Regions from separate parts of the Micromonospora sp. CA-246542 genome, predicted to be linked through region 4. Evidence: riboswitches for the same ligand, from Rfam matches in the RefSeq annotation. Region 4 holds a riboswitch; each other region holds the start of a gene.
The links. A riboswitch is a leader RNA that binds a small molecule or an ion and turns the genes downstream of it on or off. The one in region 4 is predicted to bind cyclic di-AMP.
Positions count from the first base shown of each region.

Region 1: another riboswitch for cyclic di-AMP. It lies ahead of ACQP0N_RS11015 (C39 family peptidase); the one in region 4 lies ahead of ACQP0N_RS02920 (coiled-coil domain-containing protein).
Region 2: another riboswitch for cyclic di-AMP. It lies ahead of ACQP0N_RS00445 (NlpC/P60 family protein); the one in region 4 lies ahead of ACQP0N_RS02920 (coiled-coil domain-containing protein).
Region 3: another riboswitch for cyclic di-AMP. It lies ahead of ACQP0N_RS25275 (coiled-coil domain-containing protein); the one in region 4 lies ahead of ACQP0N_RS02920 (coiled-coil domain-containing protein).

Region 1 is NZ_CP192040.1:2,344,961-2,352,467, forward strand. Features, by position in the region: gene pseI (pseudaminic acid synthase) at 1-428, opposite strand, end outside; gene ACQP0N_RS10995 (glycosyltransferase family 2 protein) at 542-1,705, opposite strand; gene ACQP0N_RS11000 (acyltransferase family protein) at 1,847-3,049, shown strand; gene ACQP0N_RS11005 (hypothetical protein) at 3,233-3,706, shown strand; gene ACQP0N_RS11010 (hypothetical protein) at 3,825-4,595, shown strand; cyclic di-AMP (ydaO/yuaA leader) riboswitch at 4,881-5,021, shown strand; gene ACQP0N_RS11015 (C39 family peptidase) at 5,254-6,102, shown strand; gene ACQP0N_RS11020 (alpha/beta fold hydrolase) at 6,237-6,983, shown strand; gene ACQP0N_RS11025 (CDP-glycerol glycerophosphotransferase family protein) at 6,988-7,507, opposite strand, start outside.
Region 2 is NZ_CP192040.1:89,643-97,149, reverse strand. Features, by position in the region: gene ACQP0N_RS00470 (tetratricopeptide repeat protein) at 1-1,140, shown strand, start outside; tRNA gene ACQP0N_RS00465 (tRNA-Gly) at 1,621-1,694, opposite strand; gene ACQP0N_RS00460 (zinc metalloprotease) at 1,898-2,884, shown strand; gene ACQP0N_RS00455 (pyridoxamine 5'-phosphate oxidase family protein) at 2,958-3,506, opposite strand; gene dcd (dCTP deaminase) at 3,584-4,162, shown strand; gene ACQP0N_RS00445 (NlpC/P60 family protein) at 4,222-5,262, opposite strand; cyclic di-AMP (ydaO/yuaA leader) riboswitch at 5,275-5,410, opposite strand; gene ACQP0N_RS00440 (N-acetylmuramoyl-L-alanine amidase) at 5,647-7,507, shown strand, end outside.
Region 3 is NZ_CP192040.1:5,467,730-5,475,236, forward strand. Features, by position in the region: gene ACQP0N_RS25255 (carbonic anhydrase) at 1-142, opposite strand, end outside; gene ACQP0N_RS25260 (alpha/beta fold hydrolase) at 260-1,234, shown strand; gene ACQP0N_RS25265 (HelD family protein) at 1,342-3,459, shown strand; gene ACQP0N_RS25270 (cation diffusion facilitator family transporter) at 3,567-4,484, shown strand; cyclic di-AMP (ydaO/yuaA leader) riboswitch at 4,597-4,728, shown strand; gene ACQP0N_RS25275 (coiled-coil domain-containing protein) at 4,734-5,810, shown strand; gene ACQP0N_RS25280 (hypothetical protein) at 5,904-6,482, shown strand; gene ACQP0N_RS25285 (SRPBCC family protein) at 6,811-7,263, opposite strand; gene ACQP0N_RS25290 (PfkB family carbohydrate kinase) at 7,449-7,507, shown strand, end outside.
Region 4 is NZ_CP192040.1:598,934-606,440, reverse strand. Features, by position in the region: gene ACQP0N_RS02945 (hypothetical protein) at 1-541, opposite strand, end outside; gene ACQP0N_RS02940 (heavy-metal-associated domain-containing protein) at 555-764, opposite strand; gene ACQP0N_RS02935 (metal-sensitive transcriptional regulator) at 860-1,156, shown strand; gene ACQP0N_RS02930 (heavy metal translocating P-type ATPase) at 1,164-3,203, opposite strand; partial or broken gene ACQP0N_RS02925 (YibE/F family protein) at 3,517-4,874, shown strand; cyclic di-AMP (ydaO/yuaA leader) riboswitch at 5,041-5,171, shown strand; gene ACQP0N_RS02920 (coiled-coil domain-containing protein) at 5,176-6,198, shown strand; gene ACQP0N_RS02915 (carbonic anhydrase) at 6,258-6,965, opposite strand; gene ACQP0N_RS02910 (helix-turn-helix transcriptional regulator) at 7,126-7,443, shown strand.

The DNA.
Region 1 (7,507 bases), 1.7 Mb from region 4:
GGCAGGTCCACCAGCTCCGAGGACGCGATCTTGTACGCCGGGGCGTCCAACGACTCCAACAGCTCCACGGCGGTCGCGTCGAACGGTGACGAGAAGACCGTCAGCCCGCGCTCGCGGGCCCGCGCGAAGATCGGGGCGTGCCACTCGTACGGGGTGTGCGCCCGCTCGTAGAGGCGGTACAGGTTCTCCCCGCCCCACAGCTCGTGCCCGCCGGAGATGCGGAAGGCCGGGGTGTCGACGTCGATCGTGATCGTGTCCGGCCGGTACGTCTGCAGCTTGAGCGCGTGCGCGCCGCTCTCGGCGACCGCGTCCACGATGGCCAGCGCCCGGTCCAGGTCGCCGTTGTGGTTACCGGACATCTCGGCGACCACGAAGGGCCGCTCCCCGGCACCGACCGCGTGCGGTCCGATCTTGATTGTCGCCGTCATTCCGACCTCTGTTCCCTTACGCCCGCACCGACGTGCGGTGGTGCTGTCGTCGTCCCCCGACGGGCGGACGACCTGAAAAACTCCGGCGCCGGCTCCCGGCGTGCCCGGATGAGTCACGGCAGGCGGCCACCGGCCAGCGCGTCCGACCGCCCCGGCCGGCCGGCGGCGTGCCCGCCGTCCGACCTGCTCGCCGATAGCGCCGCTCGGGAGGGGTCGTCGGCCGACGACGAGTCGGTGCCAGCGGTCGGGCCGGGCCGTCGCCACCGGCCCGTGACCCGGTGCGCCTGCCGCAGCGCCGAGTACGCCAACCAGTCACCACGCCCCACCAGGCGGTGCTTGAGCCCGGTGACCCCCGGCGGCATCGGGTAGCCCCCGGGGGGCAGGTATCGGCGGTAGTGCTCGGCGACCCGGTGGAAGAAGGCGCGCCGCAGGTGTGGGTGCAGCCGTCCGTCGTTGCCGACCACCACCAGGTAGTGGCTGATCATCAGCTCGAACAGCTCGGCCCGCAGGCCCTCGTCCGGGTGCCGGCGGGCGACCCAGTCCATCAGCCGCTCGTACTGGCCGAACGCGTCGAAGTGCCGGCCACTGCGGGTGGAGGTGATCGCGCCCTGGCGGCCCTGCCGGTACAGGTAGCAGACCCGGTCCAGCACCGAGATCTTCTCCGCGCCGATCAGCAGCGGGTGGCTGAACGGGATGTCCTCGTACCAGCCGGGGAAGAAGCGCAGCTCCAACTCGTCGAGGAAGTCCCGGCGTACCACCTTGTTCCACGCCGTGTGCTGCACCCGCAGCAGGTGCGGCTGGTCGGCGAGGCGGGCCACGCCCGGCACCCCGCGCAGCAGGTGGCTGCTCGCGTCGACCTCCCGCCGGCCGTCCTCGTGCACCCGCAGGTGGTCCAGCATGAGGACGTCGGGCTGGTGTTCACGCAGCCGGTCCAGCACGGCCGCGATCGTGCCCGGCGGCAGCCAGTCGTCGCTGTCGACGAACCACACGTACCGGCCGGTGGCCACGTCGAGGCCCGCGTTGCGGGCCAGGCCGAGGCCCACGTTCTCTTCCAGGTGTACGACGCGGACGTTGTCGCGTCCCTTGGCGTAGGAACGCAGCATCGCGCCGCAGCCGTCCGGGGAGGCGTCGTCCACGGCGATCAGCTCGACCGCCTCCGACTCGCCCACCGGGATGTCCGCCCGGATCGACTCGAGGCACTGGTACAGGTAAGCCTCGACGCCGTAGACGGGCACGACGATGCTCAGCAGCGGCGTGTGCGTCGGCTCATTGACCACGTCGCCACCTTCGACGACGCGGATGGCCGGCCCCGGAACCACACGTGGCCGCGGATGGTGGAATCCCTGAACACCCGCGAAGCGGAAGGTTAACAACGGCCGCCCGGTTCACCCGGGAGTGACCCGGTAGGGTGCCTCGGCATGACGAGCACCACCGACGCGCCGACCGCGCCGGCCGCCCCCGCCCGGCTGCCGTCGCTGACCGGGCTGCGGTGGATCGCCGCGCTGCTGGTCTTCGGGTTCCACGCCGGGACGATGCGGATCATCGCCGAGCCGGACTACAAGGCCGTCGTCGATGCCCTCTTCACCCTCGGCCTGTCCGGCGTGCAGTTCTTCTTCATCCTCAGCGGTTTCGTGCTGGTCTGGTCGGCCCGCCCGGGCGACTCGCGGCTGACCTTCTGGCGTCGACGGGTCGCGAAGATCTACCCGAACCACGTGGTGCTGTGGGCCGCCGCGCTGCTGGTCGCCGGGTGGTTCGCCGATCGCGTCCTGCCGGCCGTCGCCGTGGAGAACCTGCTGCTGTTGCAGGCGTGGGACCCTCGGCTCGGCTGGTTCTACAGCGTCAACACGGTGAGCTGGTCGCTGTCCTGCGAGTTCTTCTTCTATCTCTGTCTGCCGCTGGCGCTGCCCCTGTTGCGCCGGGCGCGACCCGCGGTGCTCTGGACGCTCGTCGTCGCGCTGCCGCTGTTGATCCTCGCGCTCTGGCCGGCGCAGCAGCTGGTGCCGGAGGCGAGCCGCTGGTGGTTCACCCAGATCTTCCCGCCGGTGCGGTCCCTGGAGTTCTGGCTGGGCGCGGTGGCGGCCGAGCTGATGCTCCGGGGCCGGTGGCGCGGGCCGGGACTGACCGCCGCCACCGCGATCTTCGTGGGCACCTGGGTGGCCGCCGCGCAGTGGATCCGCGCCGAGTTGTGGACCACGCTGCTCGCCGTCGCGTACCTGTTGGTGATCACCGCCGCCGCCGACGCCGACGTGCGCGACCGGCGCTCGCCGTGGCGCTCGCGCCCGCTGGTCTGGCTCGGTGAGGTCTCGTTCGCCTTCTACCTGGTGCACGTCCTGGTGATGACGAGCGTGCTCCGGCTCAGCGGCGACTGGGGGACCGGCTTTCGGGGTTGGCGAGGCCCGGCGGTGGTGCTCGGATTCCTGCTCGTGAACTTGGTCCTCGCCGGGTTGCTGCACCGCTTCGTGGAGACACCGATGATGCGCCGGCTCGCGCCACGCCGCCCGGGCCGCCCGCCGCTCGTTCCCCATCAGCGCACCACCTCGTCGGCCGGGAGCGGTGACGCCGGTGTGCCACCCGTGCCCGCCCGTCCAGACGCGCAAGATCGCGCTCGATCCTGGTTGTAGTGGTCTCGTCAGCCGAGTGAGGCCACTACATCAATGATCGAGCACGAACTTGACCGGCGCGGTGGCACCCACCAGCGCCGGCTGACGCCACCTGGTCCACGCTGGTCGGACGGGGTCGGCGCGGCGCTGGCCGACACGCCCGTCGCCGATGCGTCGGGGCGGTCCCGACGGTAGCGTGAGGACGTGCTCCCGGTCGCGCTCACCTGTCCCCTGTGGTGGGTGGCGCGCTGGGCGGCGCGGGTGCTGACCAGCCTCGCCGTGCTGTCGCTCGCCCTGGGCGCGGCCCCGGCGCTGCTGCCGGCATCGACCGCTGCGGCCCCGCCGCCCGCCATCGGGTCGCTCGCCCCCGCCGAGCCGCTCGGACCGCCGAACGCGGCCCTCTCCACGGTCCTCACCGACCGCGCCGTCACCGACCGCGCCGTCACCGACCGCGCCGTCACCGACCGCGCCGTCACCGACAGGGTCGGCGGGGTACGAGCCGCAGAGGTTGGCGCTGACGCCTCCGCGGGGTCGGTCGACCCGCAGCCCGCCCGGCACGGTGGTTCGGACGCGCTGCCTCGCCCACTGGCGGGCGTGACCTCGGCGCGCACGGGATCGGAGCGGCCCCTGCGAGCCGCAGGCTCGGCCACCCGGGCCCCCCGCGCCCCACCGGCCTAGCGGGTCGGTCACCGGCGGCGCCGCCGGGCCGAGCGCCGTCACCACACCTGACGACACACCGCCCGCACCCGCCCGTGCGGCATCCCATCGCTTACGTGCTCATGCCGAGGTGTCGATCATGGAAACCGTCGTCTTCTACCAGTTCCTGACCGAGGTGCCCCAGGCCGCCGCCATCTGGTCGGCCCTGTTCCTGTTGGCGCTGACGGTCCTCGCCGTCCTGGTGGCCCGTCCGGAGCGGGACTCGCCCGCGGCCGACCCCACGCCGCCGACACCCACCGCCCGCGAGATGGCCGTCGCCGAGATGGCCGACCTGCGCCGGTACGCCGAGGAGGTGGCCGTGGCCGCCGCCCGGGCGGCGCGGACCGCCCGACGGCGGCGCGCTGACTGGCTGGTCGCTCAGGACGAGGCGCAGCGGGCCTGGACGGCGTACGACGAGGCGGACACCGCCGCCCGTCGGGTCGCCGGTGCCGGGGCGTTGCCGACACCGCGTACCCCGCACACCCCCGCCGAGTACGCGGCCCGGGAGCGTTATCTGCACCGTGCCGCCATGGCGGCGCACTGGCGGGGGGAGTTGACCATGGCTCAGCTCGGCGACGTGTTCGGGAATCGGCGCGGCTGGGACCCCCGCCGGCACCCGGTCGAGCAGGAGACGCTGCTCATCCGGGCGATCCGTGACACCAGGCTGGCCGAGCACCGGACGGCCGTCCAGCGGGAGCGGTCGTCCTGGCGGGACGCCGAGGTGGCCGCCGAGTCGGCGCGCGTCCTCGCCGAGGAGGCGTACGTGGCGGCGGTCCGGTCGCGGCCGAGCCCGGCGTTCTCCCGGCGCACCGCGACGCGGCCGTCGCGTACGGCCCTCGTGGCACGCTGGCGTCCGGCCCGGGCCGGTTGAGCCCGATCTGTTATGTGAGGCGGGTCACCGGCAGCGGAAATCGGGCGGCGGGCATCATCGGCGGCCATTGCGCCCGCGATTGTGGCCGCGTTGTCGGCCACCTGTCCGGTTGTCGCCCACGGGTGCCGGCGGAACCCGTTGTCCCATCGAGTCACGTCAGCGGCAAAACGTGCAGAAATTGCTGGGCCAATCGATGTTTACGCAGGTGGGCGCGGCTTGGCAGAGTGCGCACCGGCCAGTACTGTCGTCCCGTCCGGTGCGGTTACCGATCGCAGGAGGCGACGCCGTGCCGACCCGCTCAATCGTGATCAACGAACCGGGGACCCACAGTAAGTCCGGGGTGAATCCGCGAGCCACGGCCCGCGGTAGGGCGATCTTCCCGCCCGAATCCGTCAGCTAACCCGGTAGGCGGTGACGGAAGGAGTTCCATCCTCGTGCAGCACCCCTCGACCCCCTTGTTGTTCCTCCGCCTCCACGGCGACGCGGTGTCCCCGCTCATCCGCCTCGTGACGGTGAGCTGACCCCCCGGGTCACCGCACTTCCCGCCCGGCGCGCCGGGCGTTCCCCTGAGCGGCTCATCATCCGCGGGCCACCGCCCGCGCGCTGACGCCTGCCCGGATGCCGGTCGGGCCCCGGTGTGCCGCTCTCCCTGTGAACCGTGGAGGACCTCGTGAAGCACACCCTGAAGCGCCAGCTCCGTCGCCTCGCGACCGAGCGCCCGTACCAGATCGTCGCCGCCTCCGCCGCGGCCCTCGCGATCGCCACCACCGCCGGCGCCCTGGTCGCCGGCGCCGACGACGCCCCGGCCGGCTCGCGCACCCCGACCACGGTCGCCGAGATGCGCAGTGACACCGTCGCCTCCCGTGGCGAACTCCGGTCCGCGGCCCCGTCGGCGAGCGTCGCACCGAGCACCGCCGCCCCGGCCACCAGCGCCGCGTCCCCCGTCGCGAAGGCCACGAGCAACCCGGACGTCACCCGGAAGCCGACGCCGCCGAAGCCGCCCGCGAAGAAGGTGCTCGACTACGACTACGAGGCGCAGAACACCTACTACAACTGCGGCCCGGCGGCCACCCGCAACGCGCTCAGCGCCAGCGGCATCGACCGCACCCAGGAGGAGCTCGGCGCCGAGCTGGGCACCACCGAGATGGGCACCAACTCGGCCGAGGACACCACCCGGGTGCTCAACGCCGAGGTGAAGGGCTCCCCGTACCGCACCCGCATGTTCGCGGGCACGCCCAGCCCGGCCCAGATGGACCGTCTTCAGGCCGACGTCGTCAAGGCCATCACCGATGGCCGGGGCGTGGTGGCCAACGTCGCCGGCGACGCCATCGACACCGAGGGCGGCTACCACTCCTACGGCGGTGGGCACTACATCGCCGTCGTCGGCTACAAGGACAACGGCCGTACCGTGCGGATCGCCGACTCGGCGAACGCCGCCGACCCGGCCTACTGGATCACCACGATCGACCTGGCGAACTGGATCGCCACCCGGGGTTACTCCGCCTGACCAACGCGCGACACCCCACGACGCCGCGGGCGCCGTCTCCCACGAGGGGCCGGCGCCCGCGGCGTTCCCGGGTCGGGGCGCGACGCGGGTGAACGGCTCTCGTACCGGGCCGCGAACCGTGGGAGACTGCGGCCGTGGTGGATGAATCGGGTGGTCAAGCCGACCGTGAGCCGATCCTGTTGCTGCTGCACGGCATGGGGGCGACGGGTGACGTGTGGCTGCCCTGGGCGCCACTCCTGGAGCACCACTGGCCCGGCCGATGGCTGGCGCCCGATCTCGCCGGTCACGGTTGGTCGGCGCCGCTGTCGTCGTACTCCTTCGAGGGTTTCGCCCAGCGGGTCGCCCAGGGCCTGGCCTCCGACGACCGTATCGTCGTGCTCGGGCACTCGCTCGGTGGCGTGGTCGGCCTGGCGCTGGCGGCCCGCGCCGCCGGCCTGCCGGTGGACGCGGTGGTGGGCTTGGGCATCAAGGCCGTCTGGGCGCCGGCCGAGCTGGCCCGCGCTGCGGACCTCGCCGCCCGCCCGGTGGGCTGGTTCACCAGCCGCACCGAGGCCGCCCGCCGGTATCTGCGGGTCGCCGGCCTCACCGGTCTGGTCCTCCCGGACCACCCGATGGTCGACGCCGGTCTGCGTCAGGTCGACGGCCGGTGGCGGCTCGCGATGGACAACGCCGCGTTCGCCGTCGGCGCGCCCGACCTGGCCGCGCTGCTCGCGGCGACCGACGTGCCGGTGGTGCTGGCCCGCGGGGAGCACGACCCGATGGTCACGGACGCCCAGCTCAAGGAGTACGGCGTACCGGTCGCCACGCTGGCCGGTCTCGGGCACAACGCGCACCTGGAGGATCCGGCGGCCGTGCTGGCGTTGCTGGACCCGTACCGTTGATCGGTCAGGCAGGTGCGGGCGCGGGTAGTTCCCGGGTCGAGGTCAGCTCGCGGCGGGCGGCGGTCAGGAAGCCCTCGGCGTACGACTCGGCCGGGAAGTCGCCCAGGTAGCGGCGGCGGGTGACCCAGCGGGCGTCGGCCAGCGGGTCGGTGTCCAGCAGGGCCGTGAGCACGGCGTCCACGTTGGACATGTCGCGCCGCAGCACGTAGCCCGAGCCGGCCAGTGGAAAGCGCTCGGTGAACCGGTCGCCCTCGTCACCCATGTCGGTGATGGCGTACGGCTTGCCGGAGTAGAGGTAGTCGGAGATCACCCCGGAGACGTCGGAGACCAGCGCGTCCGAGCGGTTGACGGACTCGGTCAGGCTCAGCTCCCGGGCCGCCGCGCCGAACAGGTGCTGCCGGCCGGTGCGGGCGCGGTCGGCGGCCAGCAGTTCGGTGAGCCGGCCCAACTGGCGTGCCGACGCGGGGTTCTGCGCCGTGTACGGATGCGCCCGCAGGATCACCGTCGCGCCGCGCCCCAGCAGC
Region 2 (7,507 bases), 510 kb from region 4:
AACCAGGCCCTGACCATTTTCCTGGAGTTCAACGACCGGCACCACACCGCCGGCACCTACCACAATCTGGGCAGGGTCGCGCAGGACCAGCGGCGCTTCGACGAAGCCGAAGCCCGCTACAAGCAGGCCCTGACCATCAAGCTGGCGTCCGGTGATCGGCCCAGCGCTGCCCTCACCTACCACCAACTCGGCGTTGTCGCGCACAATCAGCGGCGCTTCGACGAAGCGGCAGCCCACTACAACCAGGCCCTGACCATCAAGCTGGAGTTCAACGACCGGCACAGCGCAGCCAGCACCTACCACCAGCTCGGCGTCGTCGCCCAGGATCAGCGGCGCTTCGACGAAGCCGAAGCCCACTACAAGCAGGCCCTGACCATCTACCTGGAGTTCAACGACCGGCACAGCACCGCCGGGATCTACCACAATCTCGGCGTTGTCGCCCGGGATCAGGGGCGCTTCGACAAAGCCGAAGCCCACTACAACCGGGCCCTGACCATCTACCTGGAGTTCAACGACCGGCACAGCGCGGCCGGCATCTACCACAATCTGGGCAGGGTCGCGCAGGACCAGCGGCGGTTCGACGAAGCCGAAGCCCACTACAACCAGGCCCTGACCATCTACCTGGAGTTCAACGACCGGCACAACGCGGCCGGCATCTACCACCAGCTCGGCGTTGTCGCGCAAATTCAGCGGCGCTTCGACGAAGCCGAGGCCCACTACAACCAGGCCCTGACCATCTACCTGGAGCTCGACGACCGGAACAACGCGGCCGGCACCTATCACAATCTCGGCAGGGTCGCGCAGGATCAGCGGCGCCTCGACGAAGCCGAAGCCCACTTCAACCAGGCCCTGACCATCTACCTAGGGCTCAACGACCGGCACAACACCGCCAGCACCTACCACCGGCTCGGCCTGGTCGCTCAGGATCAGCGGCTCTTCGACAATGCAGCCCGCGCGTTGTTCAGAGCGGCTGCCAACTGGCGATCGCTGTACGGCCAGTGGCCCAGAGAGACGGTGACCGAGCTGAAGCAGCTGCGGCAACAGATGAGTCCAAACGACTTTCGTCGGATACTCCAAGACAACCTGTCTCCCGACCTCGTCGATGCGCTTAACGGGGCTGTCGACGATGTCACCGAATGAGATAGCCGCTGCCATCCCGCATGCCCTCGAGCCGCCCTCGCTGAAAGCGGGCCGCCGTCCGGCCCGCCACCTCAAGCGGACCTTGCGCCGCTCTTACTCCCAGAACGCCCTGAGGTAGCGCGACTCAGTGGCTTCGACCGGCCTGCCCGGTTCCGTTTCCACGACCTGCAGCACAGCGGAACATCGTCGCCTCCCGCGCCGGAGCCAGCCCCGCTGACCTGTTGGCCCGGATGGTTCACGCCTACACCCGCGCCGCGCTACACGACACAAGCCGTCCATGGCACGCCGCGTCGTCAGTGCTGTCGACGCGATCGAGCGGTCAAGGCCGCCCGGCGCAAGCCGAGCAAGCGCAAGGTCGAGCGGGTTGCCGAGGGCGACGGACCGGCGCCGAGGTGAGCTAATGGCCCGTCCCTGTTTCAGCATGACCTGGAACCACGGAAGCCCTGGCGGGACGTCTGTCCTGACCAGGGCTTCCGTGCGTGGAGCGGGTGACGGGAATCGAACCCGCACTGTCAGCTTGGGAAGCTGATGTTCTGCCATTGAACTACACCCGCAGGCGGCACCACTGTACCCGAGTCGTCGCAGCCGTGCACCCAGCCACCCCCACGCGCCGACCGCCCCCGCTCGCCCCCAAAGAAGTTTCCAGACGGCAACATATGGCCGTTCTCAAATGCGTCGATGAGTTGTAACGTCTGCCACACGTTCCCAGCCACGGCGTGACACACCCCCTGCCGCGCCGCCAGAAAGAGGTGGGCTCATGGGACTCCGTCCCAAACTGCTGACCCGGCGTGTCGCCGGCGTCGCGTCGACGACCCTCGCGCTCCTGCTCAGCACCGCTGCGGTGGGCGTCGTTCCGGCCGCTTCGGCCTTCTCCCCGGCACCGGGCGGCGCCTGCGCGGAGCCGGCCGACAGCCACGCCAACGCCCGGGCGAAGCCCGGCGCGGGGGCCCTGCACGAACCGAACGAGCTGACCGCCAAGCAGGTCCGCGAGCGGGACGCCGACCTCGCGGCGGCGCTGCGCGAGCGGGCCAACTACCGGGCCGGCGCCGGCGCCACGACGCTGGCAGCCACGGTCACCATCCCGGTGGTGGTGCACGTGATCCAGGAGAACAGCACCCGGGCCGGCGGCAACATCCCCGACTCGATGATCACCTCGCAGATCAGCGTCCTGAACCAGGCCTACGCGGGCGGGACCGGCGGCGCGGCCACCGCCTTCGCCTTCCGACTCGACTCGATCAACCGGGTGACGAACCCGTCCTGGTACCCGATCGTCGAAGGCTCGTCGGCGGAGCGGTCGATGAAGTCGTCGCTGCGGGTCGGCGGCAAGAACACGCTCAACATCTACCTCGGCGAGTTGAGCGACGACCTCTTGGGCTGGGCGACCTTCCCGCAGCGCAGGCTCAGCAGCATGGATGGCGTGGTCGCGCTGAGCGAGTCGCTGCCGGGCGGCACCGCCACCAACTACAACCAGGGCGACACCGGCACCCACGAGGTCGGCCACTGGCTGAACCTCTACCACACCTTCCAGGGTGGCTGCGGCGGCTCGGGTGACGGCGTCAGCGACACCCCGGCCGAGGCGTCGCCTGCGTACGAGTGCCCGACCGGCCGGAACACCTGCTCGGCGGCCGGCCTGGACCCGATCACCAACTTCATGGACTACACCTACGACTCGTGCATGTACCAGTTCACCGCGGGTCAGGCGAGCCGCATGCTGACCGCGTGGAACGCGTACCGCGCGGCCTAGCTCCTCGCGTACACCAGGTGCCGGCTCCGTCACGACGGAGCCGGCACCGGCGTATCTGCCCCCAGGGCCGTGGTCAGGCGGCCGTGCACTGGACGTCGCGGCTGCGACGGGTCGGGCGCGTCTGCGGTACGGGGGAAGGCGCGGCCGCCGCGGGCGGGGTCTGCGGATCGAGCCAGACCTGGACGGCCGGGCGCCCCACGGCGATGCCCAGGCCGTGCTGGTCGCGACGGGTCAGCATCGCCACGTCGACGGTGAACTCGAACAGCCGCCAGTCGGCCCGCGGCTCGGCCCGGGCGCTCTGCGCCAGCCGGGCCACCCGGACCGGATCGTTGACCGGCCAGGCGTGGCCCGCCACGTACGCCTCGTCGTCGCTCTCCTCGGGAGGGAACGAGTGCAGCGCGTATCGGCCATCCCGTTCGAGGTCCCGGCGCTTCGGCGAGTCGATGATGAAGCAGAACAGACCCTCGTCGGTGATGACCGGGGAGACCGGATGGACCCGGGGCCCACCGTCGGCACGGACCGTGGCCAGATAGCCGAAGCCCGGCCCGTACTGCTGCAGGAGAACGCGAATGCCGTCGGCGAGGCGGGGCTCGTCGGCGGCGAAATCGGACCAGGAAGCCATGCGAGCATTCTATCGAACAAATGTACGAGGAGCGACCTCGACACGCTGGTCACCGCCCACCTCGCTATGGTGGTCCGATGCTGCTCTCCGACCGTGACCTGGTCTCCGAGATCAAGGCCGGCACGCTGGGCCTGGAGCCGTTCGAGCCCACCTTGGTCCAACCATCCAGCATCGACGTACGACTCGACCGGCTGTTCCGGGTCTTCAACAACCATCTCTACACCCACATCGACCCGGCCATGCAGCAGGACGACCTGACCTCGGTGGTCGAGGTGCCCGACGGCGAGCCGTTCGTGCTGCACCCGGGAGAGTTCGTGCTCGCCTCGACGCTGGAGGTGATCTCGCTCGGCGACCAGCTCGCCGGCCGACTGGAGGGCAAGAGCTCACTGGGCCGCCTCGGCCTGCTCACCCACTCCACCGCCGGGTTCATCGACCCGGGCTTCTCCGGGCACGTGACGCTGGAGCTGTCCAACGTGGCGAACCTGCCGATCACCCTCTGGCCGGGCATGAAGATCGGTCAGCTCTGCATCTTCCGGCTCTCGTCGCCGGCCGAGCACCCGTACGGCTCGGTGGTCTACGGGTCGCGTTACCAGGGTCAGCGAGGCCCGACGCCCAGCCGCTCCTGGCAGAACTGGCGCGCCTGGCCGACCCGTTAGGAGACGACTCAGGCCCGCCGCGAGCGGATCGCGACGGGCCTGACTGCGTCCCGCTTCGGTCAGCCGGGGCGGCCGTAGCTGTGGATGGGCCCGTCGTCGACCTTCTTCATCTTGACGGGCACACCGGCCTGGGAGGCGTGCACCACCCAGCCGTTGCCGACGTACATCCCGACGTGGTGGATGTCGCTGTAGTAGAAGACCAGGTCACCGGGGCGCAGGTCGCCCTTGCTGACGTTCTTGGTCACCCGGCTCTGCGCGGCGGCGTTGTGCGGCAGCGACACACCGGCCTTCGCCCAGGCGGCCAGCATCAGCCCGGAGCAGTCGTACGAGTTCGGCCCCTCGGCGCCCCACACGTACGGCTTGCCGATCTGGGCGCAGGCGAACTTGACCGCGATACCGGCACCGCCACCCGGGTAGCTGGCCGGGCAGGGCGCGGGACGCAGCGGACCGCCGCCGCCGCTGCCGTACACCTTGAGGCGCAGCTTCTGCAGCCGGTCGATCTCCTCGTTGATCTGCTTCTTCTTTGCCGCCAACTGGGCCTCGGTGCGGGTCAGCTGGACCACCATCTCGTCCAGCGGCGCCTTCTGCCGGGCCAGTTCGTTGCGCAGGTCGGCGACCTGGCGGACGTCCTCCTGCTGGTTGTGGGCGAAGCGGTCGAGCATTTCGAGCTGACCGACCATCTCGCTGGGCGACCGGCTGCCGAGCATCGTGTTGACGGTCGACAGGTTCTCACCCATGTACGCGCGGACGGCCAGCGCGCTGACCTTGTCCATCGCGGCGTCGACCTGGCGCTCCAGCGGCGCGATGCGGGCGGCGAGCGCGTCGGCCTGCTTGCGCTTGAGGGCCAGGTCGGCACGGGTGGCGTTGTGCCGCTCGATGATCGGTTCGAGCTTGTTCCAGTCGTCGTCGATCTGGCGTTCGATCTCGGCGACGGACGGATCGGCGTGGGCCACCGTGGCGCTGCCGGTCAGGACGACGGCGACGCCGACCAGGGCGGCGAGAACGGTGGTGAAGCGGGACCAGCGTGGACGCGGCACGGTCGACGGCGGGTCGGCCGGAGCCGACCGTCCGAACGACGGCCGCGGGGCTTGGAGGGCCACCGGGTTCCGTACTCCTTCTTCCTGACCGCCTACCGGGTTAGCTGACGGGTTCGGGCGGGAAGTGGGCGCCCTACCGCAGGAACTGCGGATTCACCCCGAGGAACCTGGGTCCCCGGCTCGCTCGCGAGCGACTCGGCGGTGTCGGTCCGTTACCGCCCGGGGTGGGCAGACCTGCTACCGGGCCGACGAATGACCAGAGTAGAGACGGCCGTTACCGATCCGCAACCCGTGCGGCCGTGACACTCCGTACTGATTGCAGCGGGCCATCGAACCGATGTGAAGATTTCTTACCGCACGTTTCGAAACATGGAAAGGTATTGACGCGGACTCCCGGGCAGGGCGAAGGTGACCGCAACCGACACCAGTTCACATGTAGGGGGTTCGATGAAACGTCCGACCCTGCTCGCCGTCGCGCTCGTCACCGCCACGGCGGCCGTACCGTTGCCCGCCGGCCCGGCCACCGCGGCCCCCGCCGCCGACCGCCAGCAGCAGTACGCCGCCGCAGCGACCGAGTACGGCGTGCCCATCGACGTACTGCTCGGCGTCTCCTACCTGGAGTCCCGCTGGGACAGCAACGCCGGCACGCCGAGCACCAGCGGCGGCTACGGCCCGATGCACCTGACCGATGCCCGGCACGTGGCCGCCCTACCCGGGCGCGGTCACCACGACGCCCCGGGAGAGGATCCGCGCGGCGACGAGTCCCGTCGTGCTCTCGCACCGGCGCCCGCCGCCGGGGACGCGCCGCCCAGCGCCGCGCTGCAGACCGTGGACGCCGCCGCCGCGCTCACCGGCGCCACCACCGAGGCGCTGCGTACCGACCCGACGACGAACCTCCGGGGTGGGGCGGCGCTGCTGGCCGCGTACCAACGGGAGGTCGGCGCCCCGGTCGGAGTCGGCACCGACCCGGCCACCTGGTACGGCGCGGTGGCCCGCTATGCCGGCGCGGACAGCGCCGATGCCGCGGCAGCCTTCGCCGACGAGGTCTTCACCACGATCGGCGCCGGCGAGACGCGGGTGACCGACGACGGCCAGCGGGTCACGCTGCCGGCCCGGGCGGTACGACCCGAGCGGGCCTGGCTGGACCGACTGGGACTGCGCCGGCTCGCCCGCCCGGACGGGTTGGAGTGCCCGAGCACCGTGTCCTGTGAGTGGATCCCGGCGCCCTACGCGGCGTTCGGCGACGGCGACTACGGCAACCACGACCTGTCCGACCGGCCCGCCCGGCAGAAGATCGAGTACATCGTCATCCACGACACCGAGGCGAGTTGGGCGACCACCCTGCAACTCGTCCAGGACCCGACCTACGTGAGCTGGCACTACTCGCTGCGCTCGGTGGACGGACAGATCGCCCAGCACGTCAAGACCAAGGACGTCGCCTGGCACGCCGGCAACTGGTACGTCAACGCCAAGTCGATCGGGTTGGAACACGAGGGCTTCGCCGCGCAGGGCACCTGGTACACGGAGGCGATGTACCGGACCTCGGCGAAGCTCGTGCGGCACCTCGCGCTGCGGCTGGGCATCCCGCTGGACCGCCAGCACATCATCGGGCACGACAACGTGCCCGGCACGACCGCGTCGACAGTCCGCGGGATGCACTGGGACCCGGGACCCTACTGGGACTGGACGCACTACCTCGACCTGCTGCACGCCCCACGGCTGGACACCGGCACCCCGGCCACCGGGCTGGTCCGGATCGACCCCGACTACGCGACCAACCAGCCGGCGTTCACCGGATGCGTCACCCCCGGGACGCCGTGCGCGCCCCGCGGGTCCTCGTCGGTGGTGCTACGCACCGCACCGGCTCCGGACGCGCCGCTGGTCAACGACATCGCGCTGCGCCCCGACGGCACCCCGAACACGATGGACGTGTCGGACCACGGGGCCCGCGCGTCCGCCGGCCAGACGTACGCGCTGGCCGGTCGACAGGGCGACTGGACGGCCATCTGGTACCTCGGGCAGCGGGCGTGGTTCCACAACCCGGCGTCAAAGCCGACGGCCACCTGGACGGTCGGCATGGTGGTCACCCCGAAGCCCGGCCGGGCCACGATCCCCGTCTACGGGCGGGCGTACCCGGAGCAGGCGGCCTACCCGGCCGGCGTGCCCTACCAGGCAATCTCACCGTTGCAGTACACCCTCTCCGCCGGACAGCGGTACGCCGTCGGCGCGGTGCTGCCCGGCGAGTACTACCGGGCCAGCACGTTCGACGGCTCCTCGCCCGGCGACTGGACGGTGATCCGGGGCCAGA
Region 3 (7,507 bases), 2.2 Mb from region 4:
TGCCACCGAGCAGGTCGGCCAACGCGGCCCGGGGCGTGCCGCCGGCCTGCCGTCCCCGCCCCCCGGACCCGCCCGTCGGCGGAACCGGCGTCGCCCGCGCCGACTCCATGCCGTTCAGCTTGGCCCGCCGGCACACGGCCATGGGCGGGTCCGGGAATGTTCGCTCGACCGCGATTGGCGTGGCGTTCCGACGGGTAGCCGGTGTTACCGCCGGGTATCGGAGGTACGGCTGATGCCTGGGTGGCCCTGGGAGGTGGCGATGCCGGAGCGATTCGAAGTCGGTATGCCCGACGGCGTACGGCTGCACGTCGAGACCAGCGGTCCCGTGGACGCCCCGGTGACGGCGGTCCTCCTGCACGGCTGGACGCTGGACGGGCGCAGCTGGCACCGGCAGCTCGACGCGCTCACGTCGTCCTTCGGCGACTCGGTGCGGGTGGTCACCTACGACGCGCGGGGTCACGGCCGGTCGAGCTGCATGGCGCTGCCCACGGCCACCCTGGCCCAGCTCGGGGACGACCTGGCCGCCGTCCTCGACGCGGTCGCGCCGAGCGGTCGGGTGGTCCTGGTCGGGCACTCGATGGGCGGAATGACGATCATGGAGTACGCGCACCGCCACCGGGAGCACTTCGCCGCGCGTACGGCCGGCCTGGTCTTCGTCTCGACCACCGCCGAGGGGCACACGCACACCGTGTACGGGCTCTCGCCACGCATCGCCCGGCTGATCCGGCTCGCCGAGACGACCGGCGCCGGCGTGCTGGCCCGCTGCGGCTCGTGGCGAGCGCCCCGGGCGCTGCTCAACGCGCTGCAGCCGAGCATCCGGTGGATGCTCTTCGGCGACCGCTGCGATCCCTCCGACATCCGGTTGGTCACGTCGGCGGTGGCCCGCGCCTCGCTGCGCTCGATCGGCGGTTTCCGCGCCTCGATCGGCGCTCAGCACCGTCTGGACACCCTCGCCGCCCTGGCGCACCTGCCGGCCGCCGCCCTGGTCGGCGACCGGGACCGACTGACCCCGCCGCCGTGCGCCGAGTCGATCGCCGCCGTCCTGCCGGCCACCGAGCTGACCGTCTGCCCGGGCGCCGGCCACATGCTGATGATGGAGCGTCCGATTGAGGTGAACGCGGCCCTGACCGGCGTCCTGGGCCGGGTGCTCGCCGCGCCGCCGCACGGGCCCGGCCCGAGCGCCGCGCCGCCGCCGCGCGGTCAGGTCGTGGGCGCCGTCGCGGCGGGTCGCTGAGCACGTTCGCGCACCTCGGGCGCGGCGGGTCGGGTCGGGGGCCGTACCCTTCTGCGGTTGGCCCGCGCGGTTCGCGCCGTTTGCCGGCGACATCGAAGGAGCGTGCGTTGACCGACCAGACCGCCCTGGAGCAGGAGATCGCCGTCGAGCAACGGCACCTCGACCGGGTGTACGCCCGACTGGCCGAGCTGCGGCAGTCGGCGGTGCGCGCCGAGCGGGACGGCTACCGGATGGCGCGGGTGGGCACGTTCGGCGCGCTCGTCGAACGTGACGCGATGGTCTTTCACGCGGCACAGCGGCGGCACACCCTCGACGCCGAACACGAGGGGCTGGTCTTCGGCCGCCTGGACCTGCGCGACCGGCAGGTACTGCACGTCGGACGGCTCGGCATCCGTGACGAGGACGCCAGCACCCTCGTCGTCGACTGGCGGGCGCCGGCCGCGTCGGCGTTCTACCAGGCCACCCCCGCGCAGCCGCTGGGCGTCGTACGTCGCCGCACCATCCAGTCCCAGCGGGAGCGGGTCACCCGCATCGAGGACGACCTGCTCGATCCGGAGGCCGCCCCGGAGGGGATGACGGTCGTCGGTGACGGCGCGCTGCTGGCCACCCTCTCCCGGGCCACCGGTCGGGGCATGCGCGACATCGTGGCGACGATCCAGCGGGAGCAGGACGAGGCGATCAGGTCGCCCGGCTCCGGGGTGACGATCGTCGCGGGCGGTCCGGGCACCGGCAAGACGGCGGTCGCCCTGCACCGGGCGGCCTTCCTGCTCTACTCCGACCGCAGCCGGTACGCCGGTGGCGGCATCCTGGTGGTCGGGCCGTCGACCGTCTTCGTCGAGTACATCGCCTCGGTGCTGCCGTCGCTCGGTGAGGACACCGCGACCCTGCACTCGCTGGGCACCCTGTTCCCCGGGATGACGGCCACCCGAACCGATCCGCCCGAGGTGGCGGCGGTGAAGGGCTCGCTGCGCATGCGCCGGGTGCTGGAACGGGCGGCCCGCGACGCGGCACCGGGGGCTCCTGGCGAGCTGCGGCTGCTCTACCGGGGAGGGCTGCTGCGGTTGGACCGCCGCGAGCTGGACGCGATCCGGGACCGCGCGCTGCACCGTGGCGCCCGACGCAACGAGGTTCGCCGCGCCGGCTTCGACGGTGTCTTCGCCGCGCTGTGGGCGCAGGCCCGGCGCGTGAACATCAGCCGGCTGCCCGAGCAGCGGGCCTTCGAGGACGAGATCGCGGAGCGGCCGGAGTTCCGGGAGTTCCTCAAGGCCTGGTGGCCACGCCTGCACCCCCGGCACGTACTCGGCTGGCTGGCTCGACCGGATCGGCTGCGACGGTACGCCGGTGGGATCCTCTCCGGCGCGGAGATCCGGCTGCTCGGCACGGCGTACCAGAGTCTGGATTCCGAGGGCCTGACCATCGCGGACGTGGCGCTGCTCGACGAGCTGGACGCGCTGCTCGGCAAGCCGGTGAAACCGGCGCGGGCCCGGCGCGACCCGTTCCAGCTCGCGGGCGGCGTTCGTGAGCTGAGCACCGCGGCCGACCGGCAGCGGGCCGCCCGCGCGGCGGCCCGGGAGCGGCCGGAGGACTACCGGGAGTACGCGCACGTGGTCGTCGACGAGGCGCAGGACGTCTCGCCGATGCAGTGGCGGATGATCGGTCGGCGTGGGCGGTTGGCCTCGTGGACGGTGGTGGGCGACCCGGCGCAGACCGCCTGGACCGGTGACCCCGAGGAGCTGACCCGCTCCCGCGACCAGGCGCTGGGCCGGCGCAAACGGCACGAGTTCACGCTCACCACCAACTACCGCAACTCGGCGGAGATCTTCGCGGTGGCGGCGGCGGAGATCCGCCGGCTCTACCCGGACCTGCCCCTGCCGAGGGCCGTCCGCTCCACCGGCGTCGACCCGGTCGAGCTGGTGGTGCCGCCCGCCGGGCTCCAGGCCGCCGCCGTGCAGGCGGCCACCGGCCTGCTGGGCGAGGTCGACGGCACGGTCGGGGTGATCACGCCGGTCACCCGCCGCGACGAGGTCGCCGGTTGGCTCGACGCGCTCGGCGCGACGCGCTTGCAGGTGGTGACCAGCCTGGAGGCCAAGGGCATGGAGTACGACGGAGTCGTGCTGGTCGCACCCAGCGAGATCCGGGCCGATCCGGGCTCGGGTGTACGCACGCTCTACGTGGCGCTCTCCCGCGCCACCCAGCGGCTCACCACCGTCGACCCGACCGGCTGACCGTCGCGTTGGCATCGCCCGTGGGCGGCCCGCGCCCTACACTTGCACACATAGCGATGTGAGCATACATTTGACCGGGTCCCGGGCGGCGTCGGAGGGTGGGTTCCGTGGGAGCAGGACATGACCACCACCACGGGTCGGTCGCCAACGCCGCCCACCAGCATCGGGGACGGCTCTGGGCGGCCTTCGGACTGCTCGCTGCCCTGATGGTGGTCGAGGCGGTGACCGCCTTCCACACCGGCTCACTGGCACTGCTCTCCGACGCCGGGCACATGTTCACCGACGTGCTCGGCATCGGGATGGCGCTCGCCGCGATCACCGCCACGCGGCGGGCCACCGGCGACCCGCAACGCACCTTCGGGCTCTACCGCCTCGAAGTGCTCGCCGCGCTGGCCAACGCCGTCCTGCTCTCCGGCGTGGCGATCTACGTGGTGATCGAGGCGATCGGCCGGTTCGGCAACCCGCACCAGGTGCTCAGCGGTCCGATGCTCACGGTGGCCATCCTCGGCCTGCTCGCGAACGTGGTCGCCTTCGGGCTGCTGCGCGCCGGCGCCCGGGAGAGCATCAACCTCCAGGGCGCCTACCTGGAGGTGCTGGGCGACCTGCTCGGCTCGCTCGGCGTGATCGGCGCCGCGCTGCTGATCGCCGTCACCGACTGGTGGTGGGCCGATCCGCTGGTCGCGGTCGGGATCGGCGTGTTCATCCTGCCGCGCACCTGGCGGCTGGGGCGGGCCGCCGTACGCATCCTCGTGCAGGCCGCTCCGGAACACCTCCAGGTCACCGCCGTGCACGACCGACTGGCCGCGGTGCCCGGCGTGGTCGAGGTGCACGACCTGCACGTCTGGACGCTCACCTCGGGCATGGAGGTGGCCTCCGCACACCTGACCATGGCGCCCGGCGCGGAGGTCGGCGCGGTGCTCACCGCGGCGCGTACGGCCCTGCGCGACGACTTCCGCATCGAGCACGCCACGCTGCAGACCGAACCCGGTGCCGCCCCGGGCGCCTGCGGTTCCGTCGAGTGGTGACCGTCATCCTTCGTGACCGCGCAAGCACCTTCCGTCACAACGGCTGCACAGACCCCACCAGCACCGGTAGGCTCTGTCCCGGCCACCACCCGGCGGCGCCTCCCGGCGCCGGTGGCGGCCGTCGCCTAATCGCCCGACAGGGCGAACCGGGGAACCATGTTCCTGGGGTGCATCCGCGTCAGCGGTAGGGATCTTCCGTCCCGAACCCGTCAGCTAACCCGGTCGGCGGCTGACGGAAGGACATGCGTAGTGGCCCCAGCACGCCCACCCGCCGCCCGACTTGCGGCACTGATCGTCATGATGGTCACCCTCGGCGTCGCGCTTCCGGTCGGCGCCGCCACCGCCGCTGCCCCCGGCGGCCTGCGGGCCGCCGCCGCTCCCGACGGCGACGAGGAGGGCGGCACCCCGGCGCTACGGGCCCAGCTCGAGGCGGCCAGCAAGGGCTACCTGGACGCGAAGCGCGCGCTGGACACCTCGGTCCAGCGGCAGCAGCAGCTCGCGGTCAAGCTCAAGACCACCGAGGCCGAGATGACCGTACGCAACGGCAAGGTCGGCGAGATCGCCGGCGTCGCGTACCGCACCGGCCGACTCAGCACCGTCTCGGCCCTGCTCAACAGCAACACCCCCGAGGGTTTCATGGACCGGGCAGCCGCCCTCGACGTGGTGGCCGCCAACGAGGACCGGGTGCTGCGCGACCTGCACGCCACCCGGGACGAGGCGAACCGCACCCGCGTCGCCCTCGACGGCGAGATCCGGGAGCAGCGTAAGCAGGTCGAGGTGATGGCCAAGCGCAAGGAGCAGGCCGAGCGGGCGCTGACCGTCGCCAACGACAAGGCACGCGCCACCGCCGCCGCCGACACCGACACCGACTCCAACCGTGGCACCTCCACCGCCAACGCTCAACCCGCCCCCCGCAACTCCGACGGCTCCTGGCCGTCCGAGTCGTGCAGCATCAACGACCCCACCCCGGCCAGCGGCTGCATCACCCCCCGCACCCTGCACGCGCTCAACCAGGCCAAGGCCGCCGGCTTCACCCGGTACGTCTCCTGTCACCGCAACGGCGGCTCGGGCGAGCACCCCAAGGGCCGGGCCTGCGACTTCGCCGCGCAGAAGGGTGGCTTCGGCGGGATCGCCAGCGGCGGCGACAAGACGTACGGCAACAACCTGGCCGCGTACTTCATCCGCAACGCCGACCGGCTCGCGGTGCTCTACGTGATCTGGTTCAAGCAGATCTGGCTACCCAGCAGCGGCTGGAAGTCGTACAGCGGGGGGAACGGCGACCCCTCCAGCGACCACACCAACCACGTGCATCTGTCGGTGTACTGACCGCCGAGGCAGTCCGGGGTACGTCAGCGGGCGTACCCCGGACGTCGTCGCTGGTCGGACGACCACGCGGGATCGGGCCGGGAGCATTCGGGTATGCCGCGAATCGCGCCCCGCACCCGCAAGGCCCTGCTCACCCTGCACCTGGTCACCTCCCTCGGCTGGCTCGGGGCCGACCTGGTGCTGCTCACCCTCGGCATCGCGGCACAGCGCGGCGCCGACCCGGCGGTGCTCTACCCCGTCGCCGGGCTCGTCGGCACCGTGCTCTTCGCGCCGCTGAGCGTGCTCGTGTGGCTCGTCGGTGTCGCCAGCGCGCTGCTCACCCCCTGGGGCCTGCTGCGCTACCGCTGGGTGGTGATCAAGCTCGTGATCACCACGGTGATGGTCGGGCTGGTGCTGTTCCTGCTCACCCCGAACCTGCGGCACGCCGGCGCGCTGGGCGCCGCGCTACCGGCGCGGGACCGCGCCGACCTGGTGATCGCGCCCGCGGTGTCGACCAGTCTCATGATCATCGCGACGGTGCTGTCGACGTACAAGCCCTGGGGACGCCGACCCGCGCGACCCCGCCGCCCCGAGGCGACACAAGCCACGACGCATGCTCCTCACGCCGGCAGCACCGGCAGCACCGGTGCGGTAACGCGGTCGCCATCACGATCAGGGCGGTCGGCGCAGTAGGAGCCTGATCACGACGGCCGCACGTCGGGTGCCGGAGGGTGTGCACGCGCCCTTTGCTCTGCTTCAGCGGAGGCAACACAAATGGCCCCCGACTGTTGCCTCCGCTGAAGCAGAGCAAAGGACCGAACTGAGGCATCCGGTCGCCGGGCCGAGCCGCGCCGGGCCAGGCCAGGCCAGGCCGCTTTGCCCGGCGTCAGGCCGAGCCGAGCCGAGCCGGGGCGGGGCGGGGCAGGGCGGGCTGCGATGTGTTGGGCCGGACGGGCGGTCGGGGCTACGCCGAGGCCGGGCCTCGTCGGTGCCGCGTCGGCCACCTCCGAGGGTCCTGCGGTCAGGGCGCCGGGGTGTCGAGGGCCGCGCCGAGGCGCGCGGCCAGGGCGAGGTGGGCGGCGCGGGCCTGGCCGAAGGCGTACCGGAACAGGGGTGTCGGCGCGCGCAGGGTGATGTCGACGTCGATGCGGACCAGACCGTCCGGCTCGGCGCGCAGCCGCGTGTGGTTGCGAACCGTGGTGGCGGGCCACTGGCGGGCCACGGTGACGATCTCGTCGGGCTCGCTGACCAGCACGTCCGCGTGGTACGTGGTGCGAAAGCGCAGCGGGCCGGCGACCAGTCTGTCGTTGATCGTGTAGCTGGCGCGGGCGCCCGGGCGGGCCGGCACCTCGCGGACCCGCACGATCAGGGGATGCAGTTCACCCTGACGGCTCAGGTCGCTCAACAGCGCCGCCGCGTCGGCGAGTGAGCAGCGGGCCTGGACGGTGTAGCTGAAGGTATCGCTGCTGAGCACACCGTCTCCCGACGTCGCTGGTCGCACGATCGTCCCGTACGCCGCCCAGGCTGGCAACGGCCGGACGGACACCGTGCGTTGTCCCGGCATTCGCGCAGCGTTCCCACTACGGTCGGCTGATGGGTAATCACCGCTTGTGACGAAGGGGGACACATGAACGGTGACGACCGGTGAGCGGGCACGTGATGGTCTTCGCGCCGACGCCGCAGCTGACGGTGACCGTGGACCAGCCGAACGACCAGCC
Region 4 (7,507 bases):
CGACCGTGGTGCTGGCCGTCGGGGCGGGCAGCGGCCGCTCGGTCAGCTCGCCGGGGACGGTCACGTCCACGCCGAGGGTCAACGGCTCGCCCCCGGTCGGGGTGAAGTCGGCGAACGCCCGCCACTGCCCGGGGCCGGCCAGCGGGGTGGCGACCCGCCAGGTGCCGTCCGGGGCGAGATCGGGGTGGACGTGCCGGAAGCCGGACAGGTCCCGGCGGGCGACGATCAGGTGCATCCGTTTGTCGTGCGCGACGTCGTACCTGGTGACCGGCCGACCGTCCGGCCCGTCGATCCGGAAGGTGAACTGGCCGGCGGGCACGGTGACCGGTTGGAGCGTGTAGCCCCGGTCGGAGACGAGCAACCCGCCGGGAACGAGGTCGGCCACCTCGCCGCTCCCGGTGGGCCCCGAGGTGTGGGCGACGTCGGGCCGGCTCTGCGCGACCGGGTCGGCCGGGTCGACCACCCGGCCGACCCCGTACGCCGCGCCGAAGACCGCCGCGAGACCGAGGGCGAACGCGCCCAGCCTGGTCACCGTGGTCATCGCGGACCTCCGCTCACGCCTCGACGAGGTCGTAGCCGGCCTCGTCGACAGCGGCCCGGACGGCCTCGGTGTCCACGGGCTGCTCGCTGCTGACGGTGACCTGGCCGGTGGCGAGGTCGACCCGCACGTCGCGCACGCCCTCGATCGCGCCCACCTCGGCGCTGACCGCGCTGACGCAGTGCCCGCAGGTCATGCCCTGCACCTGGTACGTCGTGTCGACCATCGGACGTCTCCTCTCGTAGTACCGGTACCCGGTGGGGGTATGCCGGCAGGATCGGACATTACCATACCCCCTAGGGGTAGGCTATCCTCGTCGCCATGACCGCACCCACACCGATCCGCGGGTACACCGCCAGCAAGGACCAACTGCTCGCGCGCCTGCGCCGGGTGGAGGGACAGGTCCGGGGCATCGAGAAGATGGTCGACGACGACCGCTACTGCATCGACGTGCTCACCCAGATCTCCGCGATCCAGGCCGCGCTCGACAAGGTGGCCCTGGGCCTGCTCGACGGGCACGCCCGGCACTGCATGCACGAGGGGGCGGCCGAGGGCCGGGCCGACGAGATGGCCACCGAGATGATGGCGGCCGTCGGCCGACTCATGAAGCGCGGCTGAGCGCGCCTCACTTCCGCCCGGAATCGAGACGTACCCGGCGCAGCAACTGCGCGTTGAGCGCCACCACGATGGTGGACGCGGACATCAGCACGGCCGCCACCGCCGGGCTCAGCGCCACCCCGGCCCCGGCGAGCACCCCCGCCGCCAGCGGCAACGCCACCACGTTGTAGCTCGCGGCCCAGGCCAGGTTCTGCCGCATCTTGCGGTACGACGCCCGGGAGAGCCGGACCACGGCCCCGACGCCGCGCGGATCGGACGACGCCAGCACGACCCCGGCGGACTCGATCGCGACGTCGGTGCCCGCCCCGATCGCGATGCCCACGTCGGCGCGGGCCAGCGCCGGCGCGTCGTTCACCCCGTCACCGACCATCGCCACGGTCAGCCCGCGCCGCTGGAGTTCCGCCACCCGGCTGTCCTTGTCGGCCGGCAGCACCTCGGCGAAGACCTCGTCCACCCCGGCCCGGAAGCCGAGGTCGGCAGCGACCGACTCGGCCACCGACCGCGCGTCCCCGGTGATCATGGCGATGGTGCGGACGCCATCCGCCCGCAGCTCGGCGATGGCCTCGCGGGCCTCCGGGCGTACCGCGTCGGTGAGCGCGAACGCCCCGAGCACCGTGTCCGGCAACCGCAGGAGATACAGCACCACGGCTCCGCGTGACGACCAGCGCCCGGTCGCCTCCCGCAGCCCGTCCGGCAGTGGTCCACCCCGCTCACGCAGCAGGGCCGGCCCGCCCACCGCGTACTCCGTACCGTCGATGGTGGCCCGCACCCCGCGGCCCGGAAGCGAGCGGAAGCCGGCGGCACGGGCCGGCCCACCCGGCCCGGCCGCCGCCACGATCGCGCGGGCCAGCGGATGTTCGCTGTCGGACTCGACACCGGCGGCGATCCGCAACGCCTCGTCGCGGCCCACGCCGGGGGCCGTCACCAGGTCGGTGACCTCGTGCTCGCCCCGGGTCAGCGTGCCGGTCTTGTCGAACAGCACCGCGTCGACGGACCGCATCCGCTCCAACGCGAGCCGGTCCTTCACCAGGATCCCGCTTCGTGCCGCCAGCGCCGTGGAGAGCGCGACGACGAGCGGGATGGCCAGGCCGAGCGCGTGCGGGCAGGCGATCACCAGAACGGTGACGGTACGCACCACCGCCTCGTCGGGCTCACCGAGCGCGGTCCAGACCACCAGGGTGAGCACGGCGGTACCGGCGGCCACGTAGAACAGCGCGGCGGCGAACCGGTCGGCGAGCAGTTGAGCCTGCCCGCCCGAGCGCTGTGCCTGCGCGACCATGCGCTGGATGCCCGCGAGCGCGGTCTCGTCGCCCAGCGCCTCGACACGGACCCGGATCGCCGAATCGGTGGCGACCGTGCCGGCCACCACCCGATCGCCCGCCGACCGGGCGACCGGACGCGACTCTCCCGTGATCATCGATTCGTCCAACTCCGCGTCACCGTCGACGACCCGGCCGTCGGCCGGAACCCGACCCCCGGGTCGGACCAGCACCACGTCGTCGACCCGCAGCCCGTCGACCGGTACGCGCTCGACCCGCCCGTCCGCCGCCACCCGCTCGGCCTCGTCGGGCAGCAGCGCCGCCAGTGCCGCGAGCGCCCCACGGGCCTGCCCGATGGCCTTCATCTCCTGCCAGTGCCCGAGCAGCATGATGGTGACCAGCGCGGCCAACTCCCACCAGAAGTCCAGGTCGAAGGCACCCAGGCTGGTCGCCAGCGACGCGGTGTACGCCACGGTGATCGCCATCGCGACCAGCAGCATCATGCCCGGCGCGCGGTCCCGGATCTCCCGTACCGCGCCGACCAGGAACGGCCAGCCACCCCAGAGGAACACCACCGAACCGAGCACCGGCCCCACCCAGGAGCGACCCGGCACGTCCAGCCGGAGCCCGAGCCGGTCCACCACCAGGTCACTGGTCAGGACCACCGGAACGGTGAGCACCAGACAGACCCAGAACCGCCGACGGAACATGGCGGGGTCGTGCCCGGCGTGCTTGTCGTGCCCGGCGTGCTTGTCGTGCCGTCGGTGCTCGGTGGGTGGCTCAGGCATGACTCCACCATCCCGCCGCGCCCGGGGCGGTGTCAGCGGTTCGACTCCCCCGATGCGTCCACACGCCCTGCAACCTCCAGGCGCGCTGGTTAGCATCGTCCGGCGATGACCCACCGGATTCCGCCGCCGAGACGGGCGACGGCGCCGCCACGGCGCGGCCCCGTACGGCGCCGACCGGGCCACTTCATCACTCTCCGTGATTGTCGGGTCGTCAGGCGGCGAACCGACGCGCTCGTGCCCGCCTTCGTCCGGCGGAACTGAACCGCACAGGCCGCCGGCACGTACCCCGCACCGGATCGTTGGGAGTCTCGCATTGGGTTCCGACCACAGCCATTCCGCTCGTCCCGCCCCGCCCCGGGTACGACGGATCCTTGTCGCGACGGTGGTGCCGCTCTTCGTGGCCACCGTCGTCGCCGCCGTGGTGCTGTGGCCCCGGGACGGCGCACCGAAGAGCGGCGGCGGCGCGGACCTGCCGCGCCACCACGGCACGGTGACCCGGGTGGTGACCGAACCGTGCCCGCCCTCGACGAGCCCGGAGGGCACGCCGAGCAGCGGGCCGTGCGGCACGGTGGACGTACTCCTCGAAGACGGGCCGCGCGCCGACCGGCAGGTGAGCACGCCCGTCCCCGCCGGGCCCGGAGCGCCTCGGGTCGAGGTGGGCGACGACGTCGTCCTGGTCGAGCTGACCGATCCGACCGATCCCACCATCAGCACCTGGAACATCGCCGAGCACCAACGCGGGACGCCGCTGGTGTGGCTCGTGGTGGTCTTCGCCGCCGCCATCGTCGCGTTCGGCCGGTGGCGGGGCCTGGCCGCGCTCGCCGGCCTGGCCGCCAGCTTCGCCATCCTGCTCACCTTCGTGTTACCGGCCATCGGCGCGGGCCGGTCACCGCTGCTGGTGGCGGTGGTCGGCGCGGCCCTGATCATGTTCGTGGTGCTCTACCTGACACACGGAGTGACCGCGCAGACCTCCGTCGCGGTCCTCGGCACCCTGGGCAGTCTGGTGCTCACCGGTGTCCTCGCGACCATCGCCACGGCCGCCACCCAGCTCACCGGCTTCGGCAGCGAGGACGCCACCACGCTCTCGATGTTCCAGGCGGATGTGGACCTGCGCGGCCTGCTGCTCGCCGGGATCATCATCGGCTCACTCGGGGTACTCGACGACGTGACCGTCACCCAGGCCGCCACCGTCACCGAGCTGGCGAACGCCAACCCCGGGCTGAGTCGACGACAGCTCTACCGGGCCGCCACCCGGGTCGGCCGGGCCCACATCGCCTCCACGGTCAACACCATCGTCCTGGCGTACGCGGGCGCGTCACTGCCGCTGCTGCTCCTGCTCACCGCCGATTCGCGCCCCATCGGGCAGATCCTGACCAGCGAGTTCCTCGCCCAGGAGATCGTCCGCAGCGCGGTCGCCACGCTCGGCCTGATCGCCGCCGTACCCCTCACCACCGGGCTGGCCGCCGTGGTGACCGCGGCCGGGTCGACGGCCACGCCCGGCGCGGACCCCCGCCACCGCGCCCCCGCGCGGACCGCGCGGAGGCGCTCGCCGCTCTCAGTTCCCCGCCGGCGGGGAGGGCCGACCGGCCCGATCCACAGCGGAACGCACCCCCATCCACCGCCACCACCGGGTGGCCAGAGCCGAACAGGAGCACGGATACGGCATGGTGACACTCCTCAGCGTGACCGGATCGGGCACCCGCCCTGAGAACCGCGTCACTGGTCACTCAACGCCATGGCGAAATGACGCTTTTAGTCGGCATCAGGACGTAGCTCAGGCGGTGGACTCTCGGGTAACCTCGCTGCCGGTCACCGACGAAGGCGCGCAGCGGCGCCTGCGGTGCCACCGCCCAATCGCCAACCGGCGAGCCGGGGACCCAGGCACCTGGGGTGAATCCGCGACAGCGGTAGGGGCCACTTCCGCCCCGAACCCGTCAGCTAACCCGGTCGGCGGTCGACGGAAGGGAAGATTGTGACGGCACCCCTACGCCGCTGGTTGACACCCGTGGTGGCCGTGTTCGCTGCGCTGACCGTGCTCGCCGGGCCCCTCCCGGCCCACGCCGCCCCGACGACCCCCACACCGTCCGGGCACGAGGAGGACGGCGACGAGCCCAAGCTGCTCACCGACGTCATCGAGCAGACCAACCGGGACTACGTGGCGGCCAAGTCCAAACTGGACAAGTCCAAGAAGCGGCAGCTCGAACTGGCGGCCGAGGTCGACCGGGCGAAGGCCGACCTGGCCGCGCTGGCCCCGCAGGTCGCGCAGATCGCCGCTCAGTCGTACCGGACCGGACGGGTCGGCGCGATCGCGATGCTGCTGGAGGCCGACGCCCCGGACTCGTTCGTCCAGCGGGCCGCGGCGCTCGACGAGATGAACATGGTCAACGAGAAGAAGCTCGCCGAGGTCAACGCCGTGAAGTCCCGCGCCGAGCAGGCCAAGCTGTTGCTCGACGCGGAGGTACGGGAGCAGCAGAAGCAGACCGCGCTGATGGCGAAGGACAAGCGCGACGCGGACAAGGCGCTCGCGCTGGTCGGCGGCAAGGGCTTCACCGGCGGCCTGGTGGACGCCACCTCTCCGGTCGCCCGGATCGGCCCGGGTCGCACCGCCGACGGCGACTGGAAGGCGCAGTCGTGCAGCGAGAAGGACCCGACCACCTCCGGCTGCGTCACGCCGCGCACGCTGCACGCGTACAAGGAGGTCAAGCGGGCCGGATTCAACCGGTTCGTGGGCTGCCACCGCAACGGCGGACCGTACGAGCACCCGAAGGGCCGCGCCTGTGACTGGTCGTTGCAGAAGAGCGGCTTCAGCCCGTGGCACAACGACGACACCCGGATGTACGGCAACAACGTGGCCGCGTTCCTCATCCGCAACGCCGACCGGCTCGGCATCTACTACGTGATCTGGAACCGGCAGATCTGGTTCCCGGCGACCGGCTGGAAGTCGTACAGCGGGCCGTCGAACCACACCGACCACGTACACATGTCGCTGCTCTGATTCGACGTTCAGCAGTTCGAGGGCCGTCCCGCGTCGAGCGGGGCGGCCCTCGTCGCGTGTCAGGCGGCGGTGGTGGCCGCCGGGTCGTCCGAGGCGTCGCCGGCCGGTACGGGCGTCACGGGTCGTACTGCCCCGGCGGCGAGCCGGTACGACATCCCCACCACCGCGCACCGCCCCCGCGCCACCTCGTCAGCCAGCACGGGCGACTGCCCGAGCAGCGTCTCGACGGTCTGCGCGATGTGGATGTCGACGATGCCGTCGATGTCGTGCACGCCCTCGGCCGCGGCTCGTCGCAGGCTGGGCAGCACCGCGTCGACCACCGCTGGGAGATGTCCCGGGGGCGCGACGCCGGTGGCCGCCGATTCGCGGGCCGCCTGCACGGCGCCGCAGGAGTCGTGGCCGAGCACCACCACCAGCGGGGCACCGAGGACGGCCACCGCGTACTCGACGCTGCCCAGTACCTCGGGGCCGGTGGTGTGCCCGGCGGTCCGAACGACGAAGAGGTCACCCAGCCCCCGGTCGAAGATGATCTCGGCGGCCAGCCGCGAGTCGGAGCAGCCGACGATCACCGCGAAGGGGTGCTGCCCGTCCGCCACGGCGGCCCGGTGCCCGGCATCCTGGTTGGGATGGCGCGGCTCTCCGGCGACGAAGCGACGGTTGCCGGAGACCAGCTCGGCGTACGCTCGGGCCGGCTCGGTCGAGACCGGCGCCTGCTCGACGGTCCGCTGGGTGCCCGGCTGCCCGCCGGGCGTACCGGAACGGCTCATCCCCGCACCTCGTCTCCACGCGTTTGACCTGCTCAACGGTCTTTTCAACCCGGGCCGGCGGCGGGCGCTGGCTCGCGCTCAACGGTCACACGCACGGCAAGATGCGTCAAGATATGCGTGATTTAGATTTCATACGTTGACCCGGAGAGGCGGCCCCACGGTGGCGAGCACGACGGCCGGAGGCGGCCGGAACTGGACATTCCTCACCAATCACGGCCATGTGCTGCTCGCCATCGCCCGCGACCCCACCGCCCGGCTCCGTGACGTGGCGGCAGAGGTGGGCGTCACCGAGCGGGCCGCCCAGGCCATCGTCGCCGACCTGGAGGCCGAGGGTTACCTGCACCGCACCCGGGTCGGGCGTCGCAACGAGTACACCCTCAACCCCGCCGGCCGGTTCCGCCACCCCGCCGAGGCCGAGGTGCAGGTCGGTGACCTCCTCGCACTGTTCACCCCCACCCCCGGCGACGACACTCCCTGACGACGGTCGTGCGCCCCGACGTCGCCGGCGTCGCCGGGCCGCTGCGCGACGCGGCGCAGCGGTA